DNA from 2 places in the Pseudaeromonas sp. HNCC25DJ180 genome. Region 2 is predicted to be linked to the other one. Evidence: predicted binding sites of a transcription regulator. Region 2 holds the regulator's gene; the other holds the start of a gene.

Region 1 (7,784 bases), on a different contig from region 2:
TGCTAGGGGTACTCCCACTCATGTCATCTGCCTCTGTTTCCAGTTGGCTACTGGCCGCCCGTCTGCGCACCCTGCCCCTGGCCTGCTCCTCCGTGCTCTTGGGTAGTGGCCTGGCTGCGGCCGCTGGGGCGTTTCGCCTGCCTATCTTCCTCCTCTGTCTGCTGACCGCCATACTGCTGCAACTGCTCTCCAATCTGGCCAACGACTATGGCGATGCCGTCTCCGGGGCGGATAATGCCGAGCGGGTGGGGCCGACCCGGGCCGTGGTCTCCGGCCTGATCACGGCCAGTCAGATGCGTTGGGCCATGGGGGTGACCGCCCTTGCCGCCGTGGTCAGCGGCCTGAGCCTGCTGCGCTCGGCGTTTGGTGATGATTGGCGGGCCCTGCTGAGTTTCATCGGGTTTGGTGGTCTGGCGCTGTTGGCGGCGGTCACCTATACGGTGGGGCGTCGTCCCTATGGCTACCGGGGCTTGGGGGATTTGTCGGTATTTATCTTCTTCGGTCTGCTCGGGGTGATGGGCTCCTACTACCTCTTCACCCAGCAGTTGGATCCCCTGCTGCTGCTGCCTGCCGCCAGCTGTGGTCTACTGGCTACCGCCGTGCTCAACATCAATAATATCCGGGATCTAACCACGGATGCCGCCGCCGGCAAGCTGACCCTGGCGGTACGCCTGGGGGCGAGCCGGGCCCGGCTCTATCACTGGTTGCTGGTGCTGGGGGCGGGGAGTCTGACCTCGGGGTTTTTGCTGCTCAAGAATATCTCTCCCTGGCCCTGGCTATTTGTCTTGGGCTATCTGCCCCTGCTGCGTGCCGCCTATGTGGTGCAGCGCAGCCGGGATCCCAAACGCCTGAACCAGCAGTTGCAGCAGACGGCTCTGGGTAGCCTGCTCTTCAATCTCTTGCTGGCCATAGGTTTTGTGCTGGCATGAGTAGCCCGCTCCCGCTGCGTATCGCCACCTTCAACCTGAGCTTCTCTCGCCCCACGGCGGGTGGGTTATGGCAGGCATTGCGGGATGGGGAGGTGCAGCTCAAGCACTGCGCCGAGATACTGCAGCGGGTGCGGCCGGATATAGTGCTGCTCACCGAGTTTGATCACGATGGGGAGGGAAGGGACGAGCGTGCCCTGACCCTGTTCCGCCAGGCGTATCTGGGGGCCAGCCAAGGCGGGGCCGAACCGATTGATTACCCCTATGCCTGGCTTATTCCCACCAATACCGGCCTGCTCAGTCAGGTCGATCTGGATGGCGATGGCTGCCTGACTCTGCCCAGCGATGGCCAGGGCTTCGGTGCCTTCCCTGGTCAGTACGGCATGCTGCTGCTCTCCCGCTATCCTCTGCTGCTGGATAGCGTGCGCACCTTTCGTCACTTTCTCTGGGCCCGGATGCCGGGGGCCGCACTGCCAGATCGGCAGCCCGGCTCCGGCCTGGGTGACTACTATTCAGCCGCGGCGCTAGCCCAGTTGCGCCTCTCTTCCAAGAATCATGTGGATCTTCAGGTGCAACTGCCGCATCGCAGGTTGCATCTGCTGATGAGCCATCCCGTGCCACCGGTATTCGACGGGGCCGAGCGGCGCAACAAGAGGCGCAATCATGACGAGATCCGCCTCTGGTGTGACTACCTGAGTGGCGCCGACTATCTCTGTGATGATGCGGGCGTCGGGAGCGGTCTGGCCCCTGAGGCCGACTTCGTGCTGCTGGGGGATCTGAATGCCGATCCGCTGGCGGGCGACGGCGATCGCCGCGCTATTCGTGCCCTGCTGGCGCATCCCCGTCTGCACTCTGAGGTGGCCCAAGGGCGGCTGACCCCTGCCTCGTTAGGGGGGGAGCAGTATGGCTCTCTACGCTCCCGCCCCGCCGCCGCCGTGCTCGCCTGTCACTGGACTCACCTGCGCGGCCTGCGCCTGGACTATGTGCTGCCCAGTCACCAACTGCAGCTTGTGGCCTCGGGGGTCTATTGGCCCGCCAGCGCCGAGCCGCAGCGGTACTTGCTGGCGGATGCCCAAGAGCGGGAGTTGGCAGCGCTGAGCTCGGATCACCGTCTGGTCTGGGTCGACCTGCTGCTGTAACGCTTGGAAAACCATGGACTGACACTCTCGGATGAAAATCCAAGCCGGTGGATGTTTTGTGTGTTCTGGATAGTTAACGGCTTGGTCTCTGCCGGTCTTATTAACCTAGCGCTCGGCAGGAATATTCAAGTGACGCTGCTACGGGTAGCATGGAGACTCAATATTGCCATGCCCCTTGGCGGGCGAGGCCAGGCTAGGCTTGATTCATGCTGGGTGATCAGCGCTAAAAAACAGGGAGTGAATGTGAGTAACGAACAACAGGGAATTTGCGGGTTTTGGCGTCGGCTGGGGGCGCTGGTGGTGGATGTGCTGCTGCTGGGTGTGGTTGGTTTTTTGCTGGGGTTGTTCTTTAGCGAGCAGTTTATCGCCCTGGGATCGTGGGGGCGATGGCTCGGCTTTATCATTGAGCTGGGTTACTTCGGGGTGTTGAATAGTCGTCTGGGTAATGGCCAGACCCTGGGTAAGCGGCTATTGAAGATCCGGGTCGTGGATGGAGCCAACCAGTTGCTCTCCCTGCCTCGCGGCATGGTCCGCGCGGCCATTCTCGCCATGCCCTTTGCGCTAAACGGGATCGATCCGGGCGGTTTGGCAACCAACCTCTATCTGATGGTGCCGCTGTCGGTGCTGCTATTCGGTGGCCTCTTTAGCATCATATATCTCTATCTCTTTAACCGCAGAACGCGGCAGTCGCTGCATGATCTGGCGGTTGGCTCCTTTGTGGTCAACGCCGCATCGCTGGCGAGTGATAGCGAGCGCGAGCCCATCTGGCCCTGGCATCTGCGATTAGTGGGGCTGATCCTCATAGTGGCTGCGGCGGTTCCCTTCTTCACCCTTAATCTGGCGCAAACGCCCCTGTTCCGGAATCTGCTGGCAACCCAGCAGCTGTTGCAACAAGAGCCGGACGTCACAAGGGCGGCTATTACCATTGCCGCCCAAAAGACGCTCATCGGGGCCGACGCTGGCCATGACGCAGGGCGTTTCATCACGGCCCAGATTTTTTTGACCCAGAACCGGCTTCAGGATGCGGCTCTGGCGAAGAAGTTGGCCACGCGCATCGTCACCAGCCTGCCGGATGCCAACGAGGTGGATGCCATCCAGATAATGCTGGTCCAGGGTTACGATATCGGCGTCTTCTCCCGCTGGACGACGCAGGGCTATAGCTTCTCTCCGGCGCAGTTGCGGGGCGTATCGTCGGTTTTAGGCCAATAACCGTATTCTGGGATTTCACAACACCGGCTGCGGCCGGTGTTATTTTTCGGACCTGGTGCTCGATATGATGCTTTGTTTCGGTTTGCCTCTTTGCTGGCGGCAGATATTGCCTATAATGCGCGCAATGGGAGTGTGACCCGGATCCCATTGCTTTGGCTCAAGCCCCCAGGTTTGGCCCTATCCGATTGGATTGACATTGTTAGGTAAAGGATTGTTCATGAAGCTCTTCTGGAGTGCTTGTTTCTGTGCGCTGATCTATACGTTGCCTGCCCAGGCTTCGTTGCCTCTGACCCCCTTTGAACTGGCACCGCAGAAGCCATTGCCCAAGGCGGCTGTGGTTTCTGGCTATTTGCGCACTCTGGCTCAGGACTCCCCCTTGGCTCGCATGACCCAGTTGGGGGTGTCGGCGGGGGGGCGCTCCATTGATGCCCTGCTGGTTTCTGAAGGTCTCCCCTTTCTCTCGACCAATAGCCGCGCCAAGGATAAACCTACCGTGATGCTGCTGGGTTCCCAGCATGGCAATGAGCCATCGGGCACCGAGGTGTTGCAGATCCTGGCTCGCCGTCTGCTGGATGGTGATCTGCGCCCGCTGGTATCGCGGATGAACTTCGTGGTGGTGGCCCTGGCCAATCCGGATGGGCGGGATATGAACCGTCGCCTGAATGCCAAGGATGAAAATCCGAATCTGGATTTCATTGCTGTGGAGTCGCCAGAGACCCGTATCTACATAGATGCCCTGGCGCGCTTCAAGCCAGATGTGGTAATGGATCTGCATGAAACCTGGAATGACAAGTACCCGTTGACGCCGATCGAGGGGTTCAAGACCACTACAGATGCGCAGTTTGAGGTGGGCAATAATCCCAATCTGGATGCCAACCTCAGTGACTATGCCAATGAGCAATACTTGCCTCGGCTCATAGAGCGGGTCTCCCGGGCGGGCGTGCCGGCACAACGCTACAACGAGATCTACTCCCTGCGCGATCCGGTGCGGCGGGGTGGCTTGAGCCTCAGCAATTTCCGCAACTATGCGGCCATGCAGGGGGCGCTGACCGTGCTGTTTGAGAATCGTCATGACAGCCTGGGCAAGTATCCAACCCCCATGAATATCGCCGAGCGGGTGCGCAAACAGTTGCTGAGTGTGGAGCAGGCGCTAATCCTGGTCGATCAGGATCGCCAGCATATCCAGCAATTGACGCGGCAGGCCAGCCAGCAGTGGGAAGGGCAGGAGGGCGAGGAGCGTTACGTGCTGCAGTATCGCTTCACGCCGAATCAGGATCAGCCCAAGGTGCCGGTGACCCTGACCGATAGTAAGGGGCTGGAGGTGGTCAAGCGCTTCCGCCTGGAGGATCAGGTGGCGATCAATGGCATAGGTGAGATACCCGCCGGATACGTCATTCGCAGCCAGACCAAACGCTTCAAGAGTTGGCTGGATCGCCATCATATCGACTATCAGGTGGTGGTTGGCAAGGAGCTGCTGACCCTGCAGCAGCAGCGGGTGGCCGGCCTCGCCATTGCCGCGCAGACCAATCCAGGTACCCGAGACTGGCTGGATGTGACCCTGGATGAGAAGTTGGTGGAGGCCGAATTGAAACCCGGTGACATTAAGATCAGCACAGATCAGCCCCAAGGTGCTCTCATCGCCATCATGCTGGATCCTCGCTCCTCCAATAGCCTCTATCAGGAGCCGAGCTGGCGCAGCCTGTTGTTGAGCAATCCTTTGCCTACCGCACCGATCCCGGCGACTCAGCAGATAGAGGCGCTGCAACAAGCGGCCTTGGAGAGTAAGGCCGCCAATCGCAAGTCGGCCGCTGCGGGTTAACGCAAGGCGCAAGCGGGGTGGGCGGGTCCGTCGTGTCCTACTCTGATGTTGCCTCTCCCTCGTCGTGCTTGCTTCGGCGGCGTTTAGGGCCGGGTTCTCCTTCGGTGGCCTCAGTTTCTGCCGCCAGTTTGCCCCCCTTGAGGATGAGGCTCAGTTGCTCACGCTGCTGGGCCAGGAACAGGGCCAGCCCCTCCTGCTGGCTTTCGTCCAGGGCGACAGGCGCCCCCGCCAGTAGCTGAGTCAGCTCATCGGCCAGATCCAGCATCTTGTCATAGGCATCGGCCTCTTTCTTGCTGACAAAGGTCATCTTCTCCTCGCCGTTACGAACCACTACATATTTGATCTCGACTGCCATACACTTTCCTGTCTGTATAAACATACAGTCTTAATGTATACACGAATGTATGAGAAAAGACCAGATGTGGTCTCGATCGTCGCTTGAGTTGCAAAATAGTGTCATAGTGAAACAATACAGAGCACATTCAATTGCCTGCCTAAGGTGCTGGTGGGTTGATCGGAGTTTAGGGATGCGTCACTCAGGAGGAGCTATGACTCGGGCATTCTGGAGCGTGGGTTGGATATTCAGCGGTATCTTATTGGTATCACCAATGGTCCATGGGGAAACCAAACACCTCTATTCATGGGACGATAACAAGGGGATCAAGAATTTCTCCAGTCAGCCGCCGAAAGAGGATGTGGATCCGGTGGGTGAGTGGCTGGCTAACCCCAGTGGCACTATGCAACCTGTGCCGACGGATAATCGCCTGCTGGTTAAGCCTAAGCTGCCGGTGGATGAGGCTCCCCTCAGCAAGCAGCAGGAGAGCTGTGCCTATTATCGTTCGGTGCTGGCTCGTTATCAGATGCAGGGGGTCTACGCAGTGGATCCGGCAACCGGTAAGAGTGAGCGTCTGAAAGGGGAATCGGCGGAGCAGACCATGGCCAGCGCCAAAGAGGCGGTACGCATTTTCTGCCAGAAATAGGCAGAGTTGAGCCTGAGATAAAACAAGAAGGGGGAGCTTAGGCTCCCCCTTCTGTTATTGCATGCCTCTTGATTTCGCTGGCCCTGGCTTAGGAGTGATCACCGTTGGAACTCATGTTGCCGCGGTTTTTCGAGGCAAAGAAGGGCTGCACGGGTTCTGTCTCCTCCGATGTGGCCTCGGGGCTGTTTTCCCAGGCAGACATCAGCTCGCTGCGTTTATCCTCCTGATTGGCCTTAAGCATCTCGGCCAGGATATGGCGGTACTGGACGCTCTTGGTGATATACATGTTCTCATCATCGATGAAGGCGGTCTGCTCGCGCAGCAGCTTCTCATCCTGCTGTTTGAAGGTCTGTCCGGCGCGCCAGGCCTGATTGGCGCGAAAACCTAGCGCCTTCAGCGCATTGACCCCCAGATCTACCGCTGAGCCCACGGTTTCTCGATAGACCATATCCACGCCCAGCTGCAGCAGTTGGTGGGCATGAGGCCGGTCGATGGCCCGCACCAGTAGCGTCAGTTGCGGGAAATGCTTCTGAGCCAGTTCGCATACCGCCACCGACTTGGCGGGGTTGCCCACCGCCACCACCATCAGCTTGGCCTTATGGGCTCCGGCGGCATAGAGCAGATCCAGCCGGTCGGCATCGCCATAGAACACCTTGTAGCCAAACTTGCGCAGCACATCGATATGGCCCACATCGTTGTCCAGTACCGTGGTGTCTATGCCATGGGCGTGCAGCAGTCGGCCGACGACCTGACCGAAGCGGCCGAAGCCCACTATGATCACCGGGTTATCTTGGGAGACTATTTTGTCGGCCTCCCGCTCTTCATCTTTGTCTACATAATGGCGCTGGATATAGCGCTGGTTGATGATGAGCAACACGGGTGTCAGGGCCATGGAGAGGGCGACCACCAGGGTGAGCAGCGCGACGGTCTCCCCTGGCAAGAGTTGGCCATTACCAACCAGCACCAGTAACACGAAGGCGAACTCGCTGCCTTGGGCCAGCGCCAGGGCGAAGGTCCAGCGGTGGGAGGGGTGCATGCGTGACAGGGCGCCTAGGGCGTGGAGCACCAGACACTTGATCAGGGTCAGCAACCCCAGCAGGGCCAGCACAGTCCAGGGGTTGGCCCACAGCAGATGGAAGTTGATCCCCGCCCCGACCGAGATGAAGAAGAGCCCCAGCAGCAGCCCCTTGAAGGGCTCTATGTTGGCCTCCAGTTCATGCCGGTATTCGCTCTCCGCCAGTACCACACCCGCCAGGAAGGTGCCCAGTGCCGGGGAGAGCCCCACCGATTGCATGGCCAGGGCGATGAGGATGACCAGCAGCAGTGCCGCGGCGACAAAGATCTCGCGCAGGCCGGATTGGGCAATGAAGCGGAACACGGGCCGCATCAGGTAGTGACCGCCGAGTATGATGCCGCAGATGACGCCGGCGATGAGCAGACCATCTTGCCAGCCCGCCAGCGTGGAGGTGGTACCCGGCATGGCGCGGGGTGCCAGTAAAGGGATCAAGGCCAGCATGGGAATGACGGCTATGTCCTGAAACAGCAGCACGGCAAAACTGGTCTGGCCCGCCTCGGTTTTCAATTGCCGCCGTTCGTTCAGGCTTTGCAGCACTATGGCCGTCGAGGAGACCGCCAAGATCATGCCGGTGGCCAGCGCCTGGCGCCAGTTCAACCCCAAGGCTAGCCCCACACTGGCAATGGCGGCTGTGGT
Region 2 (7,784 bases):
TCGCTTGACTGTTGGTGCGCTGTACCACATAGCTTTGGAATAGCACCAGGAGACAAGTGAGGATCAGCGCCCCTAGGGTGACCCAGAGACCCAAATCCAGATGGCGCATTGGCTCTGGGTTCACCAGGCGCGAGAAACCGTTCATCACCAGCACTACGGCTGATCCGGTGATAAAGGCCGCCTGGGCCAGACTGGCCAGGGATTCCGCCTTGCCGTGACCGAAGCTGTGGTCATCATCGGCAGGCACCAGAGCGTAGCGGATGGCCAGCAGATTGATGATCGAGGCGCTGATATCCATCAGGGAGTCGGTCAGGGAGGCGAGCATGCTCGAAGAGCCGGTGAGCAGCCAGGCACTCAGCTTGGCCAGGATCAGTACGCCGGCCGTGGCGGTAGAGGCCAGCCCGGCCAGGGTCACCAGGCGGGAGTAGGAGGCTTGGGTCACAGTGTCATCCTCGACAAACCAGCCAATGCTCCGCATCGGCAAATGTGAAAAAGATCACTATCATACCCGCATCATCAGGCAGGACAAACCATCTTGCGCAGCTTGGGGAAAAGTGGCGAGCAATCCTTGATTCCCTGTTACCGCCAGCTTGGTTATCCTAGCGCCCCCAGCCAGGCCGAGGAGCCACAATGCTGCATATAGTGCTGTTTCAGCCCGAGATCCCGCCCAATACCGGCAACATCATCCGCCTCTGTGCCAATACCGGCTACAAGCTGCATCTGATCGAACCCTTAGGTTTTGCCTGGGATGATAAGCGGGTGCGACGCGCCGGGCTCGATTACCACGAATTTGCCGAGGTGCAGCGCTATCCGGATCTGGCCAGCTGTCTGCAGGCTCTGGATAACCCCAGGGTATTTGCTTGCACCACCAAGGGTAAGCAGTGCCCATCGGATGTCTGTTTTCAGGCCGGGGATGTACTGCTGTTTGGTCCCGAGACTCGGGGGCTGCCCGCTGAGATTATCGAGAGTCTGCCGCCGGAACAGCGCTTGCGTCTGCCCATGTTGCCTCAGAGTCGCAGCATGAACCTCTCCAATGCGGTGGCGGTGTTTGTCTATGAAAGCTGGCGCCAGCTAGGGTACGCTGGCTCGGTTTAAACGGCTGGAGGGGCGTGGTTGCCCACGCCAGGGGAGTGATGCAAGCGGAGTGACATACTGTTGCCGCTTTTGCTGAGGCGAGCTTGCTCGCGAACAGGCAACAATTCGCGTGCAAATTCGCTCTACAGCAGAGTCCAGAGTGACGAGCCATGACAAGGGTGTTCGGGCCGCTTAGTGCCACTCACCATTGCGGATCACGCCCACCGCCAAGCCTTCGATGTTCAGGTGCTGCTCGGTGAGATCCACCTGGATGGGTTCCAGCTCATCGTTTTCCGGGCGCAGCAACACCAGGTTACCCTTGCGCTCGAAGCGTTTCACTGTCACCTCATCATCACCCACGCGGGCCACTATGACCTGGCCATTGCGCACCTGTTCTGTCTTATGCACCGCCAACAGGTCTCCATCCAGAATGCCGATGTTCTTCATGCTCATACCTTGAACGCGCAGCAGAAAGTCGGCGCGGGGGTGGAACATGGCGGGATCTATCTGGTAGTGGGTCTCAACATGTTCCTGGGCCAAAATAGGTTCACCGGCGGCCACTCGCCCTATGAGGGGTAAGCCCAGCTCCTCCGATACTTCATCCTCTTGCTGTAGCAGCTGAATGCCGCGAGAGGTGCCAGGCATGATATGAATGACCCCTTTGCGGGCGAGGGCCTTGAGGTGCTCTTCGGCGGCGTTGGCGGACTTGAAGCCCAAGCGCAAGGCGATCTCGGCGCGGGTGGGGGGCATGCCGGTTTGTTGCATACACTCTTTGATGAGCGCTAGCACTTCAGCCTGCCGGGGTGTGAGAAGTTTCATACTATTCGCCTGTTTATTTATACAGATTACTGTGAGTATATACAGGCGTTAGAGAATCGCAAGGCCGATGACCCTTGTGACAGGAAAATCTTTGCTGGCTGCGACTTGGCTCTCTCCTTGGCTCCTGATTGGGCTGCGCCGGGGCCTCAGGACAAGTCGGGCCAGTTTTGCTATGCTGGCGCGGTTCTGTTTTTGTGAGGTTCACTCCCATGTCCTTTGGCTCCGCCCTGGCTCGAAGCCTGTGCCGCCTGCCTGTCCGCCTGCTGGTCAATCACACCAGCCTGCCGGAAGACCCGCTTACTCAGCTGCAGCTCGATCTGACCCGACCCATAGTCTATGCCTTGAGCACGGACTCCCTCAGCGATCTGTTGACCCTGGAGTTGTGTGCCGCCGAGTTGGGCCTGCCGAGCCCCTTCACTCCCCTGCAGTGGCAGGGCGAGAGTTGTCCGCGCTATGTGTGTCTGGATCAGCCGCCCTTGCCCTTTGGTATCCCGCGCCGGGAAGAGCCCAAGCTGGCGACTTTCCAGCGCTGGCTGGTCCTGCATGAGCAAGATCCGACACTGGACATCCAACTCTTGCCGGTCACCCTGTTGTGGCAGCGGGCACCGGGCCGGGAGCAGCAGCGTTTGCAACCGCCGCCCAAAGTACCCAATGCCCTGCGCAAGGCGCTGACCGTGCTGTTGCATGGTCGGGAGAATCGGGTGCGCTTCTCTGCGCCGGTTTCACTGCGCGCGCTGGTCAGCGAGTTGGGGACAGACGAGAGTGTGGCCCACAAGCTGGCCCGGGTGGCGCGCATCCACTTCAGCCGTCAGCGGCAGGCATCCAAGGGACCCAAGCTGCCGGACCGCCAGCAGCTATTCCGTCAATTGTTACGCAGCGAAGCCATAGTGCAGGCCATCCAAGCTCAAGCTAAGGCCGAGGGCGTGGATGAAGCGCTAATGCGCAAGCGGGCCCACAGTTATCTGGATGAGATGGCCTCGGATCTCTCCTACCGACTGATCCGCATTGGCGATACGCTGTTGGGCTGGTTGTGGCACAAGCTCTATCGTGGCATCTCGGTCCATGGGGCCGAGGCGGTACGACGCCTGGCGCGCGAGGGGCACGAGATCATCTATATGCCCTGCCACCGCAGCCACATGGATTACCTGCTGCTCTCTTATGTCATCTATCATCAAGGCATGGTGCCGCCCCATATCGCCGCCGGCATCAACCTCAACTTTTGGCCCGCTGGCCCCCTGTTCCGATATGGTGGCGCCTTCTTCCTGCGTCGCAGTTTCAAGGGCGACAAGCTCTACAGCACAGTATTCCGCGAATACCTGAACCAGCTCTTTGCCCGGGGTTATGCGGTGGAGTACTTCACCGAAGGGGGACGTTCCCGCACTGGCCGCCTGTTACAGCCCAAGACCGGCATGATCGCCATGACGCTGCAGGCCCAGCTGCGCGGTATCAATCGACCGCTCACCTTTGTTCCCGTCTATCTGGGCTATGAGCATGTGATGGAGGTGAACACCTACCTCAAGGAGCTCAAGGGCAGTCGTAAGGAGAAGGAGAGCTTCTGGCAGGTGCTGGGTATTCTCGGCAAGTTGCGCAACTTCGGCCGCAGCTTCGTTAATTTTGGCGAGCCCCTGACCCTGCATCAGTTCCTGCAACAGGAGGTACCCGAGTGGCGGGCCGACCTGGACCCGAGCGGTCAGCACAAGCCAGAATGGTTGGCACCGACCGTGGATAAGTTAGCCAACCAGCTGATGACCAGAATTAACAGCGCGGCGGCGGTCAATGGGCTGACCCTGAGTGCCCTGGCGCTGCTGGCCACCGAGAAGCAGGCATTGCCGCGCGAGGAGTTGGTGGCTCAAATTCACCTCTATACCGAGCTGTTAAGGCGAGCCCCCTATAGTCGCCATAGCACTGTGCCCGGGATTGGTGCCGAGCAGTTGCTGGCCCAGGCGCTGGAGCTCAACAAGTTTCAGGTGGTGGAAGACAGGCTAGGGCAGATCATCACCATGGATCGTTATCAGGCGATCCTGATGACCTTCTACCGCAACAACATACTGCACCTCTTCGCCCTGCCGGGCTTGGTGGCCAGTTTGATAGAGCGCAACGAGGGGTTGGATAACGCGACTCTGCTGACCCACTGCCAGCGTCTCTATCCATTGCTCAAGAGCGAGCTGTTCCTGCGCTTTGAGATGACGGAATTGGCAAGCGAGGTGGAGGTGATACTCCACTCCTTGGTGGAGTTGCAGCTGATTGAAGTGCGTCAAGAGGGGTATTGGGTGCGACCGGCCGAGCAGATGCGTCTGCTGTTGTTGGCCCAGAGCATCCAGGAGACCTTGCAGCGCTACGCCATCACCCTGAGTCAGATCCAGCAGCAGCCCACCATCACCCTGGCGCAACTGGAGTCGGACAGCCAGATGCTGGCAGTGCGTTTGGGCACCCTGCATGGCATCCATGCCCCGGAATTTAGCGACAAGAGCCTGTTTGTCACCTTGCTGCAGACCTTGAGGTTGGAGGGGTATCTGCACTGTCAGGAGGCCGAGGAAGTCGTGGCTTGCAACCAGGAGGCCATAGCCCAGTTAGCCGAGATACTCTTGCCTCTGCTGCCAGATCGGATCCGCCGCACCCTGCAGATCGAACGCGCCGCCGTGGTTGTTAACGTGGTTGTTAATGGACACCCACCTATTTCGAGCAGTTAACAGTGGTTAATGGACACCCACCTAATCTGGGCTGTGAATTGGAGTGTGAGCCGCTAATGGACACCCATCTACTCTGGCTACGTCTCTCCGAGGCCGATTCATTGCCCGCGGGGAGCCTGGATGCGGCGACTCTGGGCCGGGCACAGGGCATGTCGGCTACTCGGCGCCAGAGCTATCTGGCCGGGCGCCGTCTGTTGGCCTTGGGTTTGGCTCACTTCTATGGCGTGGCCGTCTGCCCCGAGCTGATGCTGGGGGAGCATGGCCGTCCCGGTTTTGCCAACCCGGCGCTGCCAGATTTTAGCCTCAGTCATAGCGGTGATTATCTGGCACTGGCGCTGGGGGTGGGCCCTCTGGGGCTGGATATCGAGCAGTACCGACCCAGGCGTAACCTGCAACGGCTGCTAGAGTCGGTATTGAGCCCGGTCGAGCAGCAGTGGTTGGCGGCGGAAGGGGATGAACTGGCGGGCTTTTACCATCTCTGGACCCTGCGCGAGGCCATACTCAAGGCCAGTGGTCGCGGCCTGGCGGGTCTGTCACGGTTGCAACTCCTGCCTGGTGAGCAGCGGCTGCTCACCTCTGAGGTGGTTCCGGGGTGTCTCAGGACAGCCACTTTGTCGCAGGTAGCATTAGCTCTCTATGGCCCTGCAGTCAGCACGGTTTCCTGCTGGCAGTGGCAAGCCTCGGGAGGGTTTGTGTCTGCCGAACTGGATTGGCAACGCTCATATCGCGTGGAAGCCTCCTGATGGCTGCGGCTTCTACCGAGTTGGGGTGCAGGTTCGATTGCTTCCATTTGACGCTCGCTCAGGGTGGGATCGTCGAATAACATCAAAACCGGTATGTCTCACCAAATAATAAAAACAAGTAATGCACCAAGTTGCATCATAATATCCAGAATGGGGCTACACATTTGGGAGAATTAGGGTGTATAGTAAAATACCGTAAGGGTATTATCCTTGCCGACAACCAACAAAATCATCGAATATCTCACCTCTTAGCGCAGCAAACAAGAAAAATCGCAATTCCATTGTTTTAATCCTCTCAATGTGAACATTAAAACGCTGCCATTTATACACCTAAGCCTTCCCCTTTATAGTGTGCTCAATTGGCCTAGCCGACGACGTCGGGATAAATAAAGTCGTTGTTATTTAATCCTGAAAAATAACGTATTAATTTCGGCAACCCTTTTTCACATCATTAAATAATGGTGTAAGAGAGCCCTATGAAACAGCAGACGCCTTTTGTTCAATTTGAAAATATCCAGAAGAGTTATGACGGCAAGAATTTGATTGTCAAAGATCTCAATCTGGATATTTACCGGGGGGAATTTTTGACCCTGCTGGGCCCCAGTGGTTCGGGTAAAACCACCAGCCTGATGATGCTGGCCGGTTTTGAAACCTCTACCAGCGGCAAGATCACCCTGGGGGGTAAGGTGTTGAACCAGCTGCCGCCCCATAAGCGGGATATCGGCATGGTGTTCCAGAACTATGCCCTCTTCCCCCATATGACGGTGGCCGAGAATGTGGCGTTCCCGCTGACGGTGCGCCGTCTGGCCAAGAGCGATATCGAGGAGCGGGTCACCAACGCCCTCAACATGATCAAGATGGGCGACATAGCCCACCGCTACCCCAGCCAGCTCTCCGGCGGCCAGCAGCAGCGGGTGGCCCTGGCTAGAGCCCTGGTGTTCGAACCCAGGCTGGTGCTGATGGATGAGCCGCTTGGCGCGCTGGACAAGCAGCTGCGCGAGCATATGCAGCTGGAGATCAAGCAGTTACATGACAAGTTCGGCCTGACCATAGTCTATGTGACCCATGACCAGTCCGAAGCGCTGACCATGTCGGATAGGGTCGCTGTGTTTCACAAGGGAGAGATCCAGCAGATCGATGCCCCCAAGGTACTCTACGAGGAGCCCAAGACCGCCTTTGTCGCCCAGTTTATCGGTGAAAACAACCAGATCCACGGCACCATCGCCAGCATAGATGGCGACCATTGCGAGGTGAAACTGGCCGACGGCACCCTGCTCAAGGCGCTGGCCATCAATATCGCTGCCGTGGGTGAAGCCACCACAGTCTCGGTGCGCCCGGAGCGCATTCTGCTCGGCGAAGCCGCTAAGAGTTGCGACAACCTGGTGAGTGGCCGGATCAAGGAGTTTGTCTACCTGGGTGACCATATCCGCCTGTGCCTCGACACCTGTGGCTCGGACCATTTTGTTGTAAAAATCCCCGCCGGTCAGTTCGACGGCAATATCAAGTTTGGTGATGAACTCCATATCGGCTGGCAACGGGAATATACCCGCGCACTGGATGTCATGGATTAATTTCAGCTATCAAGGAACGCAATATGAAATATCAATCTTGCTTGTTAATGAGTGCCATCGCCATTGCCTCTTTAGGCGCGCAGGCCAAAGAAATTTCCGTCATCTCTTTTGGTGGCGCCAATAAAGATGCCCAGGCCAAGGCTTATTATCAGCCCTTCACCAAAGATACCGGCGTTAATGTCATAGCCGGGGAATATAATGGTGAAATGGCCAAATTAAAGGCCATGGTGGAAACCAAGAGTGTCTCCTGGGATGTGGTGGAAGTGGAATCCTCCGAAGTGACCCGGGGTTGTGACGAAGGTTTCTTTGAAAAACTCGATTACAAGATCATCGGTAAGAAGTCCGAATTAATTCCCGGTGCCGCCAGCAAGTGTGGCGTGGGCTTCTTCGTCTACTCCACCATCTTCGCCTATAACAGCAAGAAGGTCGCCACCCCTCCCACCTCCTGGACCGACTTCTGGGATGTGAAGAAGAACCCGGGCAAGCGCGGCATGCGCAAGACCGCCAAGTACACCCTCGAAGCCGCCCTGCTGGCCGATGGGGTTGCCGCCAAGGATATCTACAGCGTGCTGGCCACTCCGGCCGGGGTGGATCGTGCCTTCAAGAAGCTGGATGAACTCAAACCCAATATCCAGTGGTGGGAAGCCGGGGCCCAGGCTCCACAATACCTTATCTCTGGCGATGTGGTGATGAGCGCCGCCTATAACGGCCGTATCACCAATGCCCGCAACGAGGGCAACAAGGATCTGGAGATCGTCTGGAACGGCGGCCTCTACGAGATGGAGTACTGGGTCATTCCCAAGGGGACACCCAACAAGGACGAGGCCATGAAGTTTATCGCCTCCACCCTGTTGCCCGAGCGTCAGGTCGCCTACTCCACGCTGATC

What was found. Region 2 encodes LexA, which represses DNA repair genes until DNA is damaged. Its sites were predicted from a motif close to ANCTGTNTNNNNANACAGNT; they were not measured.
Region 1: the regulator LexA is predicted to act here: its motif matches at 5,459-5,478, upstream of ACZYTD_RS01855 (YebG family protein).

The regions. Positions count from the first base shown of each region.
Region 1 is NZ_JBVAYF010000001.1:398,749-406,532, reverse strand. Features, by position in the region: gene ACZYTD_RS01875 (1,4-dihydroxy-2-naphthoate polyprenyltransferase) at 21-929, shown strand; gene ACZYTD_RS01870 (endonuclease/exonuclease/phosphatase family protein) at 926-2,065, shown strand; gene ACZYTD_RS01865 (RDD family protein) at 2,309-3,274, shown strand; gene ACZYTD_RS01860 (M14 family zinc carboxypeptidase) at 3,492-5,093, shown strand; gene ACZYTD_RS01855 (YebG family protein) at 5,131-5,448, opposite strand; gene ACZYTD_RS01850 (hypothetical protein) at 5,642-6,073, shown strand; gene ACZYTD_RS01845 (monovalent cation:proton antiporter-2 (CPA2) family protein) at 6,162-7,784, opposite strand, start outside.
Region 2 is NZ_JBVAYF010000003.1:5,305-13,088, forward strand. Features, by position in the region: gene fieF (cation efflux pump FieF) at 1-442, opposite strand, end outside; gene trmL (tRNA (uridine(34)/cytosine(34)/5-carboxymethylaminomethyluridine(34)-2'-O)-methyltransferase TrmL) at 631-1,095, shown strand; gene lexA (transcriptional repressor LexA) at 1,267-1,893, opposite strand; gene plsB (glycerol-3-phosphate 1-O-acyltransferase PlsB) at 2,103-4,583, shown strand; gene ACZYTD_RS03145 (4'-phosphopantetheinyl transferase family protein) at 4,640-5,326, shown strand; gene ACZYTD_RS03150 (ABC transporter ATP-binding protein) at 5,803-6,897, shown strand; gene ACZYTD_RS03155 (ABC transporter substrate-binding protein) at 6,921-7,784, shown strand, end outside.